2 regions of the Glutamicibacter halophytocola genome follow, and region 1 is predicted to be linked to the other one. Evidence: riboswitches for the same ligand, from Rfam matches in the RefSeq annotation. Region 1 holds a riboswitch; the other holds the start of a gene.

Region 1 (7,399 bases):
TGGAATCATCGAGTCGGCAATCATGGTCAGGATTCCGCCTGCGGCAACTGCCGTGGCAAAGGCCAGGGCTTCTTCAGGCATGGATTGCATGGCCAGTGCCCCGGCAAAGGCAGCCAGCCCACAAGAAATCGCGATGGAACCCCACAGAAGGGCAATCGAGGAACCTTTGCGGCCGGCGCTCTTCATTTGAGCCGTGCTGGCCAGCCCTTCGGGAATGTTGGAAATGAAAATGGCAATGAGCATGGCGGGGTTGATGCTCGCGCTAGCCACAACGCTCAGGCCCAGTGCCACGGATTCGGGAATGCCGTCGATCAAGGCTCCCACCGCCAAAGCGGTGCCCGCAGGTTCGCCGCCCTGAGCGCTGCCCGAGGCTTTTTGACGCCTTGTGGTGCGCCAGGCCAGTACCCGATTGGCCGAGAAATACAGCGCGGCGCCCACCAGCACACCGGCCGCCGTTGCCAGGAGCCCGCCAGTTTCGAAGGCCTCGAGTACAAGCTCAAAGCTCAGTGCACTGACCAGCACTCCTGCGCCGAAGGCCATGATCGCGCAAACCCAGACCTTCGGAATTTTCAGCCACCAGGCGGCGCCAGATCCCAGCAACAGCGCCGATCCGGCTACCGTGCCCCAAAGCAAGGCCTGCAAAGAAGCGAACATGGCACCCACTATAGCCAGCAAGCCGCCGGCTTAGTAGCTGCCATGTCGGTTCTGACTGGGATTAACCCTCGGAGGACATATTGCTGAAGCGCGAGTAGTGGCCTTGGAATGCCACGGTGATGGTTTTGGTGGGACCGGCACGGTGCTTGGCGATGATCACGTCGGCCTCGCCTGGACGGTTTTCCTTGTCATACACATCATCACGATGCAGCAGGATCACCATATCGGCGTCCTGCTCAATGGAACCGGATTCACGAAGGTCCGAAACCATTGGCCGCTTATCGGTTCGCTGTTCGGAACCACGGTTCAGCTGCGACAGCGCGATCAGCGGAACATCGAGCTCCTTGGCCAGCAGCTTGAGGTTACGCGAGAACTCGGAAACTTCCTGCTGGCGTGATTCCACGCGCTTGCCCGAACTCATCAGCTGCAGGTAGTCGAGGATGATCATGCGCAGCTCATTGCGCTGCTTCAGGCGGCGGCACTTTGCGCGGATTTCCATCATGGACATATTCGGCGAATCGTCGATGAACAGCGGCGCTTCATTCAACCGGCCCATGGTGGTGGCAATCTTGGTCCACTGCGCGTCCTCCACCGAACCCTTGCGCAGGTCCTGGAGCTGGATGGAGGCTTCTGCCGAAAGCAGGCGCATCGCAATTTCATTGCGGCCCATTTCCAGGGAGAAGAAGACGGTGGCCATGTTGTTCTTGATGGCGGCGGACCGGGCGAAGTCCAGCGCGAAGGTCGACTTACCCACTGCAGGACGGGCCGCGATGATGATCATCTGGCCGCCCTTCAGGCCCTGGGTCAGCTCGTCGAATTCGTAGAACCCGGTGGGCACGCCGGTGATGCCGTCGCCGGCGTTCGCGGCGTTTTCGATTTCGTCTACGGTGCCTTCGATGATATCCGAGAGGCGTACGTAGTCTTCGCTGCTGCGGTTTTCCGCAACCTTGTAGACCTCGGCTTGCGCTTCGTTGACGATGGCATCGACTTCTCCATCGGGCGAGTAGCCCATCTGGACGATGCGGGTTCCGGCGTCCACCAGGCGGCGCAAGACGGCGCGCTCGCGCACGATTTCTGCATAGTAGCCGGCGTTAGCGGCGGTGGGCACCTGCTGAATGAGGTTGTGAAGGTAGGCAGCGCCACCCACGCGGGAAATTTCGCCGCGCTTGGTCAGCAAGTCGGCCACGGTCACGGCATCGGCAGGTTCGCCTCGGCCGTACAAATCGATAATGGCTTCGTAGATGGATTCGTGAGCCGGACGGTAGAAGTCGGTTCCGCGCAGCGCCTCAACGACGTCTGCGATGGCGTCCTTGGATAGCATCATGCCACCGAGCACGGACATCTCGGCTTCGACGTCCTGTGGCGGCTTGCGCCCTGCGTCGGATTCTCGTCCTTCGTAAACCGGCTCAGCACTCATTGCAGACACTTCCATCCCCTATTGACCCCAGGGGGAAAAATCTTCCTTGCCAGATGGCAACGTTCCAACCTGCTAGTTGATGCCAACAGTTCAATGGATTACGTCTGTGGATATTTCTGCCCCAAAGCCAACAGTAGGGCCGATGTTTACCCACGTAAACCCCATTATCCACAGGTTCTGTGCATAACATACCCTCAGCTGTGGACTAGCCTGTTCACTGTCTGGGGAGAACCCTGTGGATTATTGTCAAGTACCCAACAGTAATAGTTATTGACTAGGCTTTTTGTATTTTCACATCTGTGGACAGGGAAATATTTTGTTGAAGATAGCGATATGTTCCCAGTAGTTATCAACACCCAAAAACGCCCGCAATACAGGGTTTATTGCAGTTTTCACACAGTTCTGCACATCTTGCCCACAGACGTGTGGATAACCATGTGGATATCCACGGAATCATAAAAGGCTTAGTCACCGGCCTTTAGCACGGTCAACTCGGCAAGTTATGGCCAATAGTCCACATTTTCGCGTAGCGGTCGCGATCCACACCGTGGATAACTATTTGCCTGGCGTTGAACGCGTCCCGAAACGCGACTAGGCCCGGAGCAGATCACCATCAGGGAATCCACGCCGGGCCTTCGGGAAACTACCCCTCAGAAGATTTAGACGAGCTCAGGAACTGGGATTGAATGAAATCGGGAATCATGGAAGATCTGCGGCGAGTGCAGTGATGTGTGATGCCCATGCACCTCCAAAAGCACAACCCAGTGGTCACCAGCTTCGACTTCGTTGTAAATCGACGTTTCCAGCCAGAGGGTGGACTCTTCAATGAACAGAGCGCCCTGCTCGGAAACCACGGTATCCACGCCGAGGAATCGATCGCCCTTCTTCGAAGCGATCTGCGCGCAGACCCCTCCATTAAGATCGCTGAGAACCGAAACACCAATGTGGCTGGCCTCGCGCAGTTTCGGCCAGGTGTTGGAGGTCTTCTGGACTGCAAACATCACCAATGCCGGCTCCAGCGAAACCCCGACAGTGAATGAGGATGCAACGATGCCGGTTTTCACGCCGTCCACTTCTGCACACAGAGCGGCCACGCCTGAGGGATGTTGAGCGAAAACCTTGCGTAGGGTTAGCGGGTCAAGTTCACGATTCAATGACATGGCTCGATTCCTTCGGTTCTTGCCCACCGCGTCAGACCCAGCGGGAACAGCGGTTCGGGATGATCCGAATCCGGTTGCCACTGAGGTTTCACGCCGTGCGCGGTACTTGTTCTGACACCATTTGGCGCAAAACCGAATCCTCACCTGGAGCACCCCACTACCGTTGAGAGGGTTGCCGATCAGCAAGCCAGGGCTTTTAGCTGATGCTCTTGATTCTGCTTAAAACAATATGACTCATGACGAAGCACCGTCAAACAATTCACTTCTCAAATCGCAATATTCAACAAAATATTCGACAGTGGCTCAGTTTTAGGGTCATGGAACAGTCCTTTATTCACCAATTCGGACCGCTTCAGGCACTTCAGCCGGCCATGAAGGTGTGAGCTTCGTCGTAACGCATTAACTTATGGCACGGCTAAATATCTTCCGGCATCTGCGCTTCGTGGAAAATCGGCGCCAGGGTTCGCCATCAAGGATCTTCCCGCAAGGATTGCCGCGTACTTCAGCAGGTAAAGTGCAAATAATTGAACCGCAAGCCCCACCACTCGAACAGGCGCACCGCGCCCCGACACTTTTGGAGTCACCCGTGAGTTCCCCAGCACAGCGAATCCCCGACAAGACCAGCCGCTTCACTGACAGCATTGGCCTGGTCTTTGACGACATCACCGCCACTTCCGTGCGAGGCCATGCCGATCTCAATGAAAAGCACCACACCCCGTGGGGCGTCGTACATGGAGGTGTCTATGCCTCCATGATTGAAAGCGCCGGCAGCGTTGGCGCCAGCTACGCGGTCTCAGAGCGCAATCAATTTGCTGTGGGCGTTCACAATGCCACCGACTTCCTGCGTCCCTCTACCGGTGCGCGCGTGCAGGTTGCGGCCAAGGCGCTGTTCCAAGGCAAGACCCAGCAGTTGTGGGAAGTTGTCATCACCGATGAGGCCAGCGGAAAGGAACTCTCGCGTGGACAATTGCGCACCCAAAACGTAGATATGCCCAGCGCCTGAGCGTATCCTAGGTGGCACCTAGCGGATCAGCTTCGGAGGCTTGCCATGAGTGCCACCTATACCTTTGACGTGTTCAGCAGCCTTGATGGCTTCGGCAGTGCAGGCAGCGATTGGGGTGGCTACTGGGGAAAACAGGGGCCCGAGCTGTTGGCCCATCGCCTCGGGCTCTACACTCCCCCATGCCGCATGGTTTTCGGAGCAAACACCTTCCGCTTGTTTAGTCTCTTCTGGGCAGAAATCGAGATGAATCCCGAGGTTGAAGACGCGTGGGGCGTGGCTTTGCACGACAAGCCCGCCACCGTCATCTCCACCACCTTGGAAGAGCCGCTGTCTTGGCCTAATGCCACGCTGGAGCGCGCTGATGCCTTGGAAGTCGTCGCCCAGCTCAAGGAAACCTCAGATGTGCCGCTGCGCTCCCACGGTTCCCTGGCCATGAACCATTCGCTGCTGGCGGCAGGTCTAGTGGACTTCATCCAGGTGAGCATCTTCCCGGTGCTGACCGGGCATAGCGGCTCTGCTCCGGTACTCGGAGGGGTCGACGACTATGACCTGGAACTTGTCGATTCAAAGCTTTTGGACGGGCGGATCCAGGAACTGACGTATCGCCCGACGCGCCATCAGCCGGCGCACGCATAGCCACCCGATGAAGCACATCCGGGACACATGCCTGCTGCTCGGCGCGGTGTTCCTCGCCGGATGCTCCACGCCAACACCACTTCCAAGTCCAGCTGCCGAATCGCAAACCGCTCCAGAACCACTGGCCACCGGCTTGGAAGCTCCGTGGTCCATGGTCTACGTCCAGGACAGCTTGCTGGTCAGCGAACGCGATTCCGGGAGGATCCTGGAAGTTTCGCAGTCCGGACAGAGCCGCGAAGTGGCCCGGATCGATGATCTCGCAGCGAGAGGCGAAGGCGGGCTGCTGGGCCTGGCCTTCCTCGCGCCGGACCAGCTCTACGCCTATTCCACCGCGGAATCCGGTAACCGCATTCAGCAATTCACCGCGCAAGGCAGCGCCGGAAACCTGTCATTGTCGGCTCCGCGGACCCTGCTGGATTCGTTGCCCTCGGCCAATATCCACAACGGCGGGCGGCTGGCCATCGGACCGGATGGAATGCTCTACGCGAGCGTGGGCGATGCGTCCAACCCTGGGCAAGCCCAGGACCTGCAGGCGCTGGGCGGCAAGATCCTGCGCATGGCACCCGATGGAAGCGTCCCGGAGGACAACCCCTTCGAGAATTCCCTCGTCTACAGCTATGGGCACCGCAATGTGCAGGGCCTGGCATGGAGCGATGATGGCACCATGTATGCCAGCGAATTCGGGCAAAACACCTTCGACGAACTGAACATCATCAAGGCCGGCGGGAACTATGGCTGGCCCGAAGTCGAGGGGAAGGGCGGCGCAGATCGGCAGTACACCGACCCGATTGCGCAGTGGTCCCCTGCCGAGGCCAGCCCCAGCGGCATCGCGATCCTCGACGGCACCGCCTACCTGGCGAATCTGCGCGGCGAAGTGCTGCGCGCGGTGGAACTGGACGCGCCGGCCATCGAGCAGGAATTGCTCGATGGCCGGCTCGGCCGGCTGCGCGATGTGCTGGTGGATCCTGGCGGCTCGCTGCTGGTGCTGACGAACAACACCGACGGGCGCGGCCGGCCAGGGACGGGTGATGACCGGATCGTGCGCATCGATCCCGGTCAGCCCGGCGGCTAGCTGGCCGGGCGCATATCCCCGGTCTTCTCGAAGCGCTGGTGCCAGGACAGGGCCTCGCCCAGCAGGTGCGGGGTGTGCTTGCCGTAGCTTTGCCTGCAGGCCCGGTCGAAGTAGTCCTGCAGCAACGGACGGTAGTCCGGATGCGCGCAGTTCTCGATGACCTGCTGGGCGCGCTGCTTGGGCGACAGGCCGCGCAGGTCGGCCAGGCCCTGCTCGGTAATCAGGATCATGGTGTCGTGCTCGGTGTGGTCCACATGCGATGCGAAGGGCACGATGCCCGAGATCTTGCCGCCCTTGGCGGTGGACGGGGACATGAACACCGACAGGTAGCCGTTGCGGGCGAAGTCGCCGGACCCGCCGATGCCATTCATGACATGGGAGCCCAGGACGTTGGTGGAGTTCACGTTGCCGTAGATGTCGGCCTCGATCATCCCGTTCAGGGCGATGCAGCCCAGCCGCCGGATGATCTCGGGGTGGTTGGAGATCTCCTGGGCGCGCAGCAGGATGCGCTCGCGGTAGTGCTCGACATTGCGGTTGAATTCCTCGATGCCCTCGGCAGACAGCGAGAAGCTGGTGGCCGAGGCGAACTCGATGGTGCCGTCCTTGATCAGCTGGAGCATGCCATCCTGGATGACCTCCGTGTAGGCGGCCAAGGACTTGTAGCCGCCGCGGGACAGGCCCGCCAGCACGGCGTTGGCGATGTTGCCGACGCCCGACTGCAGCGGCAGCAGCTTCTCGGTCAGCCGGCCGGCGCGGATCTCCGAGTCCAGGAAGCCCAGCAGGTGATCGGCGATCTTCTCGCTGGTCTCGTCCACCGGGGCGAAGGGGCTCAGCCGGTCTGGCGCGTCGGTTTGGACCACCGCGGCGATCTTGCTGACGTCGACGTCCAGGTACTTCTGGCCGATCCGGTCGCGCACTGTGGTCAACTCGATGGGCTTGCGGTGCGGAGGCAAGGCGGTGCCGTAGTAGACATCGTGCATGCCCTCCATGGCGGCGGATTGCTGCGCGTTGACCTCGATGATGACCTTGTCGGCCATCTCCAGCCAGGTCTTGTTGTTGCCCACGGAGCTGGAGGGGATCAGGTCGCCTTCGGCGGTTACGCCGACCACCTCGATGATGGCCACGTCGATCTTGCCGTAGAAGCCGAACCAGGCGTGCTGGGCGACATGGGACAGGTGGATGTCCATGTACTCCATGTTGCCCTCGTTGATGCGGCGGCGCAGCTCGGGATCGGACATGTAGGGAAGGCGCAGGTTCATGCCCTCGGCCTTGGCCAGCACCCCGTCGAGCTCTGGGGCGGTGGAGGCGCCGGTGAGCACGTTGATCTTGAACTCCTCGCCGGCAGCGTGCTGGCGTTCCATCTGGGCGGCCAGGGCGCCGGGCACTGCCTTCGGGTATCCGGCACCGGTGAAGCCGCTCATGGCCACCGTCATTCCCGGCTTGATGATGGTTGCCGC
Region 2 (7,399 bases), 170 kb from region 1:
AACCTCCCTTTGGCGCTGAACGAGCGGTTGTGCGGTGTCGTCGGAGTAACCGGCGCGCCCCACGAGGTCGAGCCCCTCGCGGATCTGATTGCGCTCACCGTCCAGCTGCTGTTTGCCCAGGAGCGCGAGCACTCGCGCAGCGCTCGCCGGGCGGCCGAGGCCAGGGACCTTATTTCGGCGTTGCTGGCCGGGCGGGTTGCCGCAGAAGTCGTCGACCGGAACTTGGAAGCGCACGGGCTGCGCGGGCCGGTGCAGCTTGAGCTGTGGCTGCCGCGCGATGGCCGCGACCCCCTGCTGGAGCAAGCTGCCGCGGAAGGACTGCGCACCTCATGGGTCAGCCTGTTCGGCGCGCACTGGCGGCTGCGGGCAAGCGCCGATGATGCAGCAGGTCAGCCCGCTAAACCCAGCGATCGTTTTCTTGGCGGAGCGGATGCCTTTGATGCCGGAGCGCTGTTGGCGCAGGCCGAAATGATGCGCACCCTGGTGGCGCGTCCCGCGCTGCTTCCGCAACGGGCACACCGGGAGATCTGGAATCAGGACATCGCGGTGGCCGTTGCGCGGACTCCGGCGCGGAGCCTTGCCTATCTTGCGGCACCGGCCCGGGCGCTGAATCAAGAACAAGCAAAAACCCTGCTGGTGGTCGCCGCGGCATCCGCCATGTCGCAGGCCGCCGAAGCCTTGCACATTCACCGCAATACCCTGGTGCAGCGGCTGGAAAGGATCGGCCAGGTCACCGGCGCCGATATTCGCCAAGCCAATGAATCGCTGCGGCTGCAGCATGCCGTGTACGCGCGCATTGCACTTGACGAGATGCAGATTTTCTAGCGGCACCGGCAGCACCAGGCGAGCCTCGATAAATTCCATCTGACGGGGCCGTGCACATATTCTCGCAGGATCATGCCGGGAAACCCGGTCGCATGCCCATAGGCAATCCGGCGCCGGTTTCCTACTATTGGCACATCACCTGCTGTCCAGGGTCAGCGAAACCGAAGAAATCCGGGCCTGGCTGATCCAACCCCCAGAGCTTGAGCCGCTTTGCTGGACAGCGATCCACACATAGTGGCAAAGGAGCCAACCTGCCGTGTACGAACTTATTGTTCTCTTGATCCTCGTGGTCGCCATTGTGCTGGTGACCGCACGCTGGAAAATCAGCCCCTTCCTCGCGTTGATTGGCGCAGCTATCCTTGCCGCCTTCGCCTACAGGATTCCCCTGGCCGAAGTGGCGGGCACCGTCACCACCGCCTTCGGCACCACCATGGGCAATATCGGCCTGGTCATCCTCTTCGGCACGATGATCGGCATCATCCTGGAACGATCGGGCGCCGCAATCTCCATGGCCGACGCGCTGATCAAGGTCCTGGGAACCAGGTTCCCCAATCTGACCCTGACAATCATTGGCTACATTGTCTCGATTCCGGTCTTCTGCGATTCGGGCTACGTGGTGCTGAACTCGCTGCGCAAAGCCATCACCCTTCGCACCGGCGTATCGGGGCTGGCTACTTCGGTGGCGCTGATGACCGGCCTGTACGCCACGCACACCATGGTTCCGCCAACCCCCGGCCCGCTGGCGGCGGCCGAGAGCATCGGCATTGCCGATAACCTCGGGCTGATCATTGCCGTTGGCCTTCCGGTGGCAGCCATCTCCGCGTTGGCCGGCCTGTTTTATGCCAGCCGCTTCAACAAGTCCCAATGGACCGCCTTGCCGTCGGAAGACGAGAATGATCTGGCAGACCTGGACTACGAGCAGCTGCGCGCAAGCTTCGGCAAGCTGCCGCATCCTGCCTTGGCCTTCTTGCCGATCCTGGTGCCGCTGGTTTTGATCTGTGCCTCATCTATCGCCAAGCTGCCATCCCAGCCGCTGGGCGGGGGAACGCTGGTTGAAGTCCTCTCGTTCCTCGGCACGCCGGTGATCGCCCTGATTTTCGGCCTGCTCTCGGCCACTTTGCTGTTGCGCGGCGAGAACAAGCTGGGCGATTTTAATGAGCAGATGCACGAATCGGTGCGCACCGCTGCCCCGATCTTGCTGATTACCGGGGCTGGCGCCGCATTGGGCGCGGTGCTGGCCGCCTCGGAGCTGACCACGATTCTCTCCGACTCGCTGAGCGGACTCGGCCTGGGCCTGGCGGTGCCGTTCCTGATTGCCGCCGCCCTGAAGTCGGCGCAGGGATCGTCCACGGTATCGATGGTGACCACCTCCGCGCTGGTCGCGCCGATGCTCGGTTCGCTGGGGCTGGATTCCGAATTGGGAATGGTGCTCAGCGTCCTGGCGGTGGGTGCCGGTGCGATGGTTGTCTCGCACGCGAATGACTCGTACTTCTGGGTGGTTTCGCAGCTCAGCCGGATTCCGGTGATCACTGCATACAAGACCCTCAGCGTGGCTACGGCAATCCAGGGCACCGCGGCCTTTGCAACGGTCTGGATCCTGGGGGCGGTTCTGCTCTAGGCACTGCTGAATACACCCCGGGCACCGCGCCATCATCGAACCCTTCCTTGATGGCGCGGTGCCCTGTTTTAAAGGGAGCTCAAGGGCAGAACTCTTTGGCGGCCTTGTTTCCCTTGGATCCGGCAACCAGCATCATGGCGACGCCCAGGGCAAAGCCGATCGCGGTCAGCGCAAAGGCTACGGTGAAATTCTGGGTGAAACAGAAGATCGCCGCGATGATCAAAAACAGCCAGCCTGCTATGCCAAAGAGCTGAAGGGTTGGTGCTGCTCGACGGTGCGCTGCCAGCCAGGCTTCATCGCTGGCCATGGTGTGGCGGGTCTTTAGGCCAACGCTGTTGTTGCGCGGCAGGCGCCCTTCGGCTCCCATGCGGCCCAGTGTGCTCGCAGTGAGCGCGAGCGCCAGCAGTCCGAACATGAGGCTCAGTGTGCTGGCCAGGTCCACGCGCATGTCCTATCGATTGGTCTCCTTGGATTCACTCTAGATGATTGGGATATGTTCCAATACCCAAGTCAGGCCGAACCTTCGAACTCACGCACCATGACCAATACGAGCTGGAAGCCGTAATATGCGGAAATATGACGCTGACTTAGCGCCTGCCCGCCGCCGCCCAGCCTTGCCAGCCCGGGATTTGTGAAGAGATCTGACGCAGTGTTCCCTCCAGTGACGCGTTGATGGCAAGCTCCCGGGATCAATGCTTGACTCGGATAACACCCCATCCAGAGCGGCTGAGAGACCTGGCTCCACGACGCCGCAGCAAGCCTGCCTCCTGCAGATAGTGCTAACGCCAGGTTCGATGGAGCTCCCGGGGCAAGAAGCGTGAACTTCTGTTCGGGATCCCTCGGTTCGATATGTCCAAGAGAGGGACGGCATGACTCGCACTCGCCCGAACACCCTGAAATTTGTGGCTGCCGCACTCGCAGCAACCACGCTGCTCTCCGGTTGCTCGCTGAAAGAACCACGCCCCGAAGCCGCGCCGGCCGTGGCGCCAAGCAGCAACCCGCAAACCGAACAGAAGCTCGACGATGTTCCTTCGCTCGAGGGCAAAAAAGTGGGCATCGCGGCCAAGGACATTCTGCACGACTACTCGCGCGTGGTGTATCAGCAAATCCAAGAACGCATCAAGGAGCTCGGCGGAGAGGTCATTGCCACCCAGGCCGAAGCCAAGGACGAGAAGCACGTTTCGGACGTGGAAAATCTCATTACCCAGTCGCCCGATGCCATCGTGGTGATCTTGGGCGATGCCCAGACGCTCACCCCGGCCCTGGCCAAGGTGGATGCTGCGGGAATTCCGTTGTTCACCATCGACTTCCAGAGCGAGTACTCGAAGAACAACGTCACCAGCGATAACTGGAACGTCGGCACCACACTGGCTCGCACCATGGCTGAAGACCTGCACGGCAAGGGCAAGATCCTGGTCTTCAACGGCTTCCCGGGCGTGACGCCCTGCCGGATCCGCTACAACAGCCTGAACCTGGTGCTCGAAGACTACCCGAATATCGAGAAGATCACCCCGGAACTGCAGGACAAGTACGAAGGCACCATCGAAGATGCCAAGAACCAGATCCAGGATCAGCTGCGCAGGCTGCCCGAAGGCGAAGTGGATGCGATCTGGTCCTGCTGGGATATGCCGCTGATCGGCGCCGCGCAGGCTATCGATCCCACCGATAATGACATCAAGCTCTATGGAGTCGACGCGGAACCCGGGGCACTGGACTTGATCGCGAATCCGCAGAGCTCCTACCAGTTCACCGTCGCCCAGCCCACCAAGCAGATTGCTGCCACCTCGGCCACGAATATTGCGCTGTTCCTCAACGGGCAAGCCGACCAGGTACCAAGCACCAGCTACGCCGAGCCGATTTTTGTGGACAAGGACAACGTGAATCAGGTGCGCAATGACAACGGAATCTAGCCTGCTGCTGAGCATGGCCGGGATCGGCAAATCCTTTGGCGCCGTCACCGTGCTGGACGATGTCCACCTGCAGCTGCGGGCCGGGGAAGTGCTCGGCCTGGTAGGTGAAAACGGTGCCGGAAAATCAACCCTGATCAAGATCCTCACCGGGTTGTACACCCTGGATTCGGGGCAGATCGAGCTTGCTGGACAGGCGGTGCAGATACGGCGCCCGGCCGATGCCGAAGCGCTGGGCATTGAGGTGATCCACCAGGACCGCCACCTGGCCGGGCGCCTGACCGTTGCCGAACAGCTGTATCTTGGCACATCCAGAAACCGCGGTTTATGGCGCCACGAGCGCACCGTGCAAGAGGCGGCCCGGGCCGATATCCTGCGGACCACCGGCCAGGAGCTGGACACCGCGGCCTTTGTCGACGAGCTGAGCGTTGCCCAGCAGCAGCTGATCCAGATTGCCCGCGCCGTGCTGGCCGAACCCAAGGTGCTGATTCTTGATGAGCCGACCGCGCCCTTGGCCAATGACGAGGTCGAGCAGCTCTTCGGCACCATCGGGCACCTGCGTGATCGCGGGGTGGGGATTATTTTCATCTCCCACTATCTCCAGGAACTGCAGCAGGTCACCGACCGGATCACGGTACTGCGCAACGGCAGGAATGCCGGGGATGCCAGCTTTGCGCACGGCGACAGCATTTCAGATGTCATCGGCTTGATGCTGGGCAGCCAGGTCAACGAATTCTCGCACCAGCAGCGCGAGGCCCCCGCCCGCCAGGGCGAGCCGGCCCTCCAGCTCTCGGGCCTGTCGGTGGCTGGCAAGCTGGAGGGCATCGATCTCACGGTGGCTCCCGGGGAAATCGTGGCCGTCACCGGATTGGTGGGATCAGGCATCGAGGTGCTCGCCGACGCGGTCACCGGCAATCATCCGCATGCGGGCACCGCCTTGCTGCACGGCCGCCCGGTGGCTTCGGCCGCGGACTTTGTCGCCCGGGCCGGCGCCTACGTCCCATCGAACCGGCACCGCGATGGCATCTTCCTGCGCAACACCGTGCGCGAGAATGTTGCCGCCGCCAGCCTGCGGAAGCTCGGCCGCCGGCTTGGGCTGCTCAATGCGCGCAAGGAGCGGGATGCCGCGGAGGAGCTGGTGCAGCGCCTGGATATCCGCCCGGCTGATCCCGAAGCCGTGGCTTCGGGCCTCTCCGGCGGCAACCAGCAGAAGACCGTCTTGGCCCGCTGGCTGGCCAAGGGGTCCGATGTGCTGGTCCTGGACCAGCCCACCTCGGGCGTGGATGTGGGAAGCCGCGCGCAGATCTACGCGCAGATTTCCCAGCTGGTGCAGGACGGAGCCGCCGCGCTGATGGTCAGCGTGGACCTGGAAGAAGTGGTTGGCCTGGCCGACCGGGTGCTGGTGCTTTACCGCGGCCGGATCATCGCCGAGCTGCCCTCCGCCGAAGTGACCACAGAACGAATCTTGCAGTTGGCCTCCAGCGGCCAAGGAACCGGAACACCACGAGAAGAGGTGAACGCATGAGCGCCGCCATTGCTCCCGCCAACGAGGCGCCGGCGCGCAGCGCGCAAGGAAGGAAGCCCGGGCTGGCCGCCTGGATCGGCTACGCCGGCATTGGAGCGGTGCTGCTGCTTTTCGCTTTCGGCTCCCCGTTTTTCCTGGCGGCCTCGAATATCGCGACAATTCTCACCCAGGCCTCGGTCTTCGGCATCGCCGGGGTGGGGCTCGCGATCGTGATTATCGCTGGCGGCGACGACGTGCTCAACGGCGGCATCGACCTGTCCACCGGTGCGGTGGCAGGACTCTCCGGCACCGTGACCGCGCTGGCCGCGGCCGCCGGAGCCCCCGGCCCGGTGTCGGTGCTCTACGGGGTGCTGGTGGCCACCGCGATCGGCATCGTCAACGGCCTGTCGGTCACCTTGGGATTGCGCCCGCTGCTGGCCACCCTGGCCACCATGGGCGTGGCCGCTTCGCTGGAGCTGGTCTTCAGCCAGAACCTGAAGATCGCCGTGTCCGGCAGCTTTTTCGAGGCTGCCCGGGCCAGCGTCTTCCTCGGGATCCCGCTGGCCGCTTGGCTCATGATCATCATCGGGGCACTAGGCTGGTGGGTTTATGGCAAGACCAGCTGGGGCGTGAACTCCTACGCCGCGGGCCAGAATCCGACGGCCGCCCAGGTGGCCGGATTGGACCCGCGCCGCTACCGGCTGGCCAGCTACGTGCTCAGCTCGGCGCTGGCTGGCCTGGCCGGCACGCTGCTGGTCGCCAGGCTTTCGGCCGCCGTCCCGGGCATTGGAACGCAGATCCTGCTGGACATCATTCTGGTGGCCTACATGTCCATGATCTTTTCCCGACGGCGGCTGGTCAGCGTCGTTGGCACCGTGCTGGCCGCGGTGTTTGTCGCCGCCCTGGACAACGGACTGACCCTGCTGGGTGTCGCAAGCCAGTGGGTAGGCGCGGCCAAGGGCCTGCTGATCCTGCTGGTTCTGGCCAGCGTGACCCTGCGCGGAAGGAAGAACCGATGAATCCCGCACAAATACTGGCCGCGCCACCGGCGCCAGCTCCTGGATCTCCAACCGCCTCAAGCGCCAAGAAGCGCGGCGCCTTCCAGGCATCGCGGCTGGTGGCACCTGGAACTTTGGCTTTGATCCTGATCGTGTTCTCGGTGCTCAGCCCGGTGTTCTTCAGCGCGGGAAACCTCGTGGGAATCCTTGGGCAGGTGGCACTGCTGGCGCTGGTCGCCATCGGGCTGACCCTGGTGGTGCGGGCCGGCGGCATTGACCTGTCCATCGGCGTGGCCCTGGACTTGGGCGCCCTGGCCAGTGCCTGGCTGATCCACGACGGCTATCGTGCCTGGGTGGCCGTGGCCGGAGGGCTGCTCTTCGCCCTGGCGGTCGGGCTGGTCAACGCGCTGCTGATCGTGGTCCTGCGGATCCCTGCCTTCCTGGCCACGCTGAGCGTGTGGTTTGTCGGCACCAGCGTGCAGCAGCTGCTCACCAGCGGCGGCGCGCCGATCTACCTCTCGGCGCCGCTGGTGCCGGACGGGTTTGC

The links. Region 1 has a riboswitch for S-adenosylmethionine ahead of AOZ07_RS17755 (flavin reductase family protein). Riboswitches for the same ligand answer to the same signal wherever they lie in the genome.
Region 2: another riboswitch for S-adenosylmethionine. It lies ahead of AOZ07_RS17005 (substrate-binding domain-containing protein); the one in region 1 lies ahead of AOZ07_RS17755 (flavin reductase family protein).

What each region holds. Positions count from the first base shown of each region.
Region 1 is NZ_CP012750.1:3,861,000-3,868,398, forward strand. It holds gene AOZ07_RS17745 (ZIP family metal transporter) at 1-654, opposite strand, end outside; gene dnaB (replicative DNA helicase) at 716-2,071, opposite strand; gene AOZ07_RS17755 (flavin reductase family protein) at 2,731-3,231, opposite strand; SAM riboswitch class IV at 3,329-3,446, opposite strand; gene AOZ07_RS17760 (PaaI family thioesterase) at 3,818-4,234, shown strand; gene AOZ07_RS17765 (dihydrofolate reductase family protein) at 4,280-4,870, shown strand; gene AOZ07_RS17770 (PQQ-dependent sugar dehydrogenase) at 4,878-5,942, shown strand; gene AOZ07_RS17775 (acetyl-CoA hydrolase/transferase family protein) at 5,939-7,399, opposite strand, start outside.
Region 2 is NZ_CP012750.1:3,689,301-3,696,699, reverse strand. It holds gene AOZ07_RS17020 (sugar diacid recognition domain-containing protein) at 1-825, shown strand, start outside; gene AOZ07_RS17015 (GntP family permease) at 1,082-2,443, shown strand; gene AOZ07_RS17010 (SdpI family protein) at 2,523-2,891, opposite strand; SAM riboswitch class I at 3,154-3,244, shown strand; gene AOZ07_RS17005 (substrate-binding domain-containing protein) at 3,313-4,353, shown strand; gene AOZ07_RS17000 (sugar ABC transporter ATP-binding protein) at 4,337-5,875, shown strand; gene AOZ07_RS16995 (ABC transporter permease) at 5,872-6,873, shown strand; gene AOZ07_RS16990 (ABC transporter permease) at 6,870-7,399, shown strand, end outside.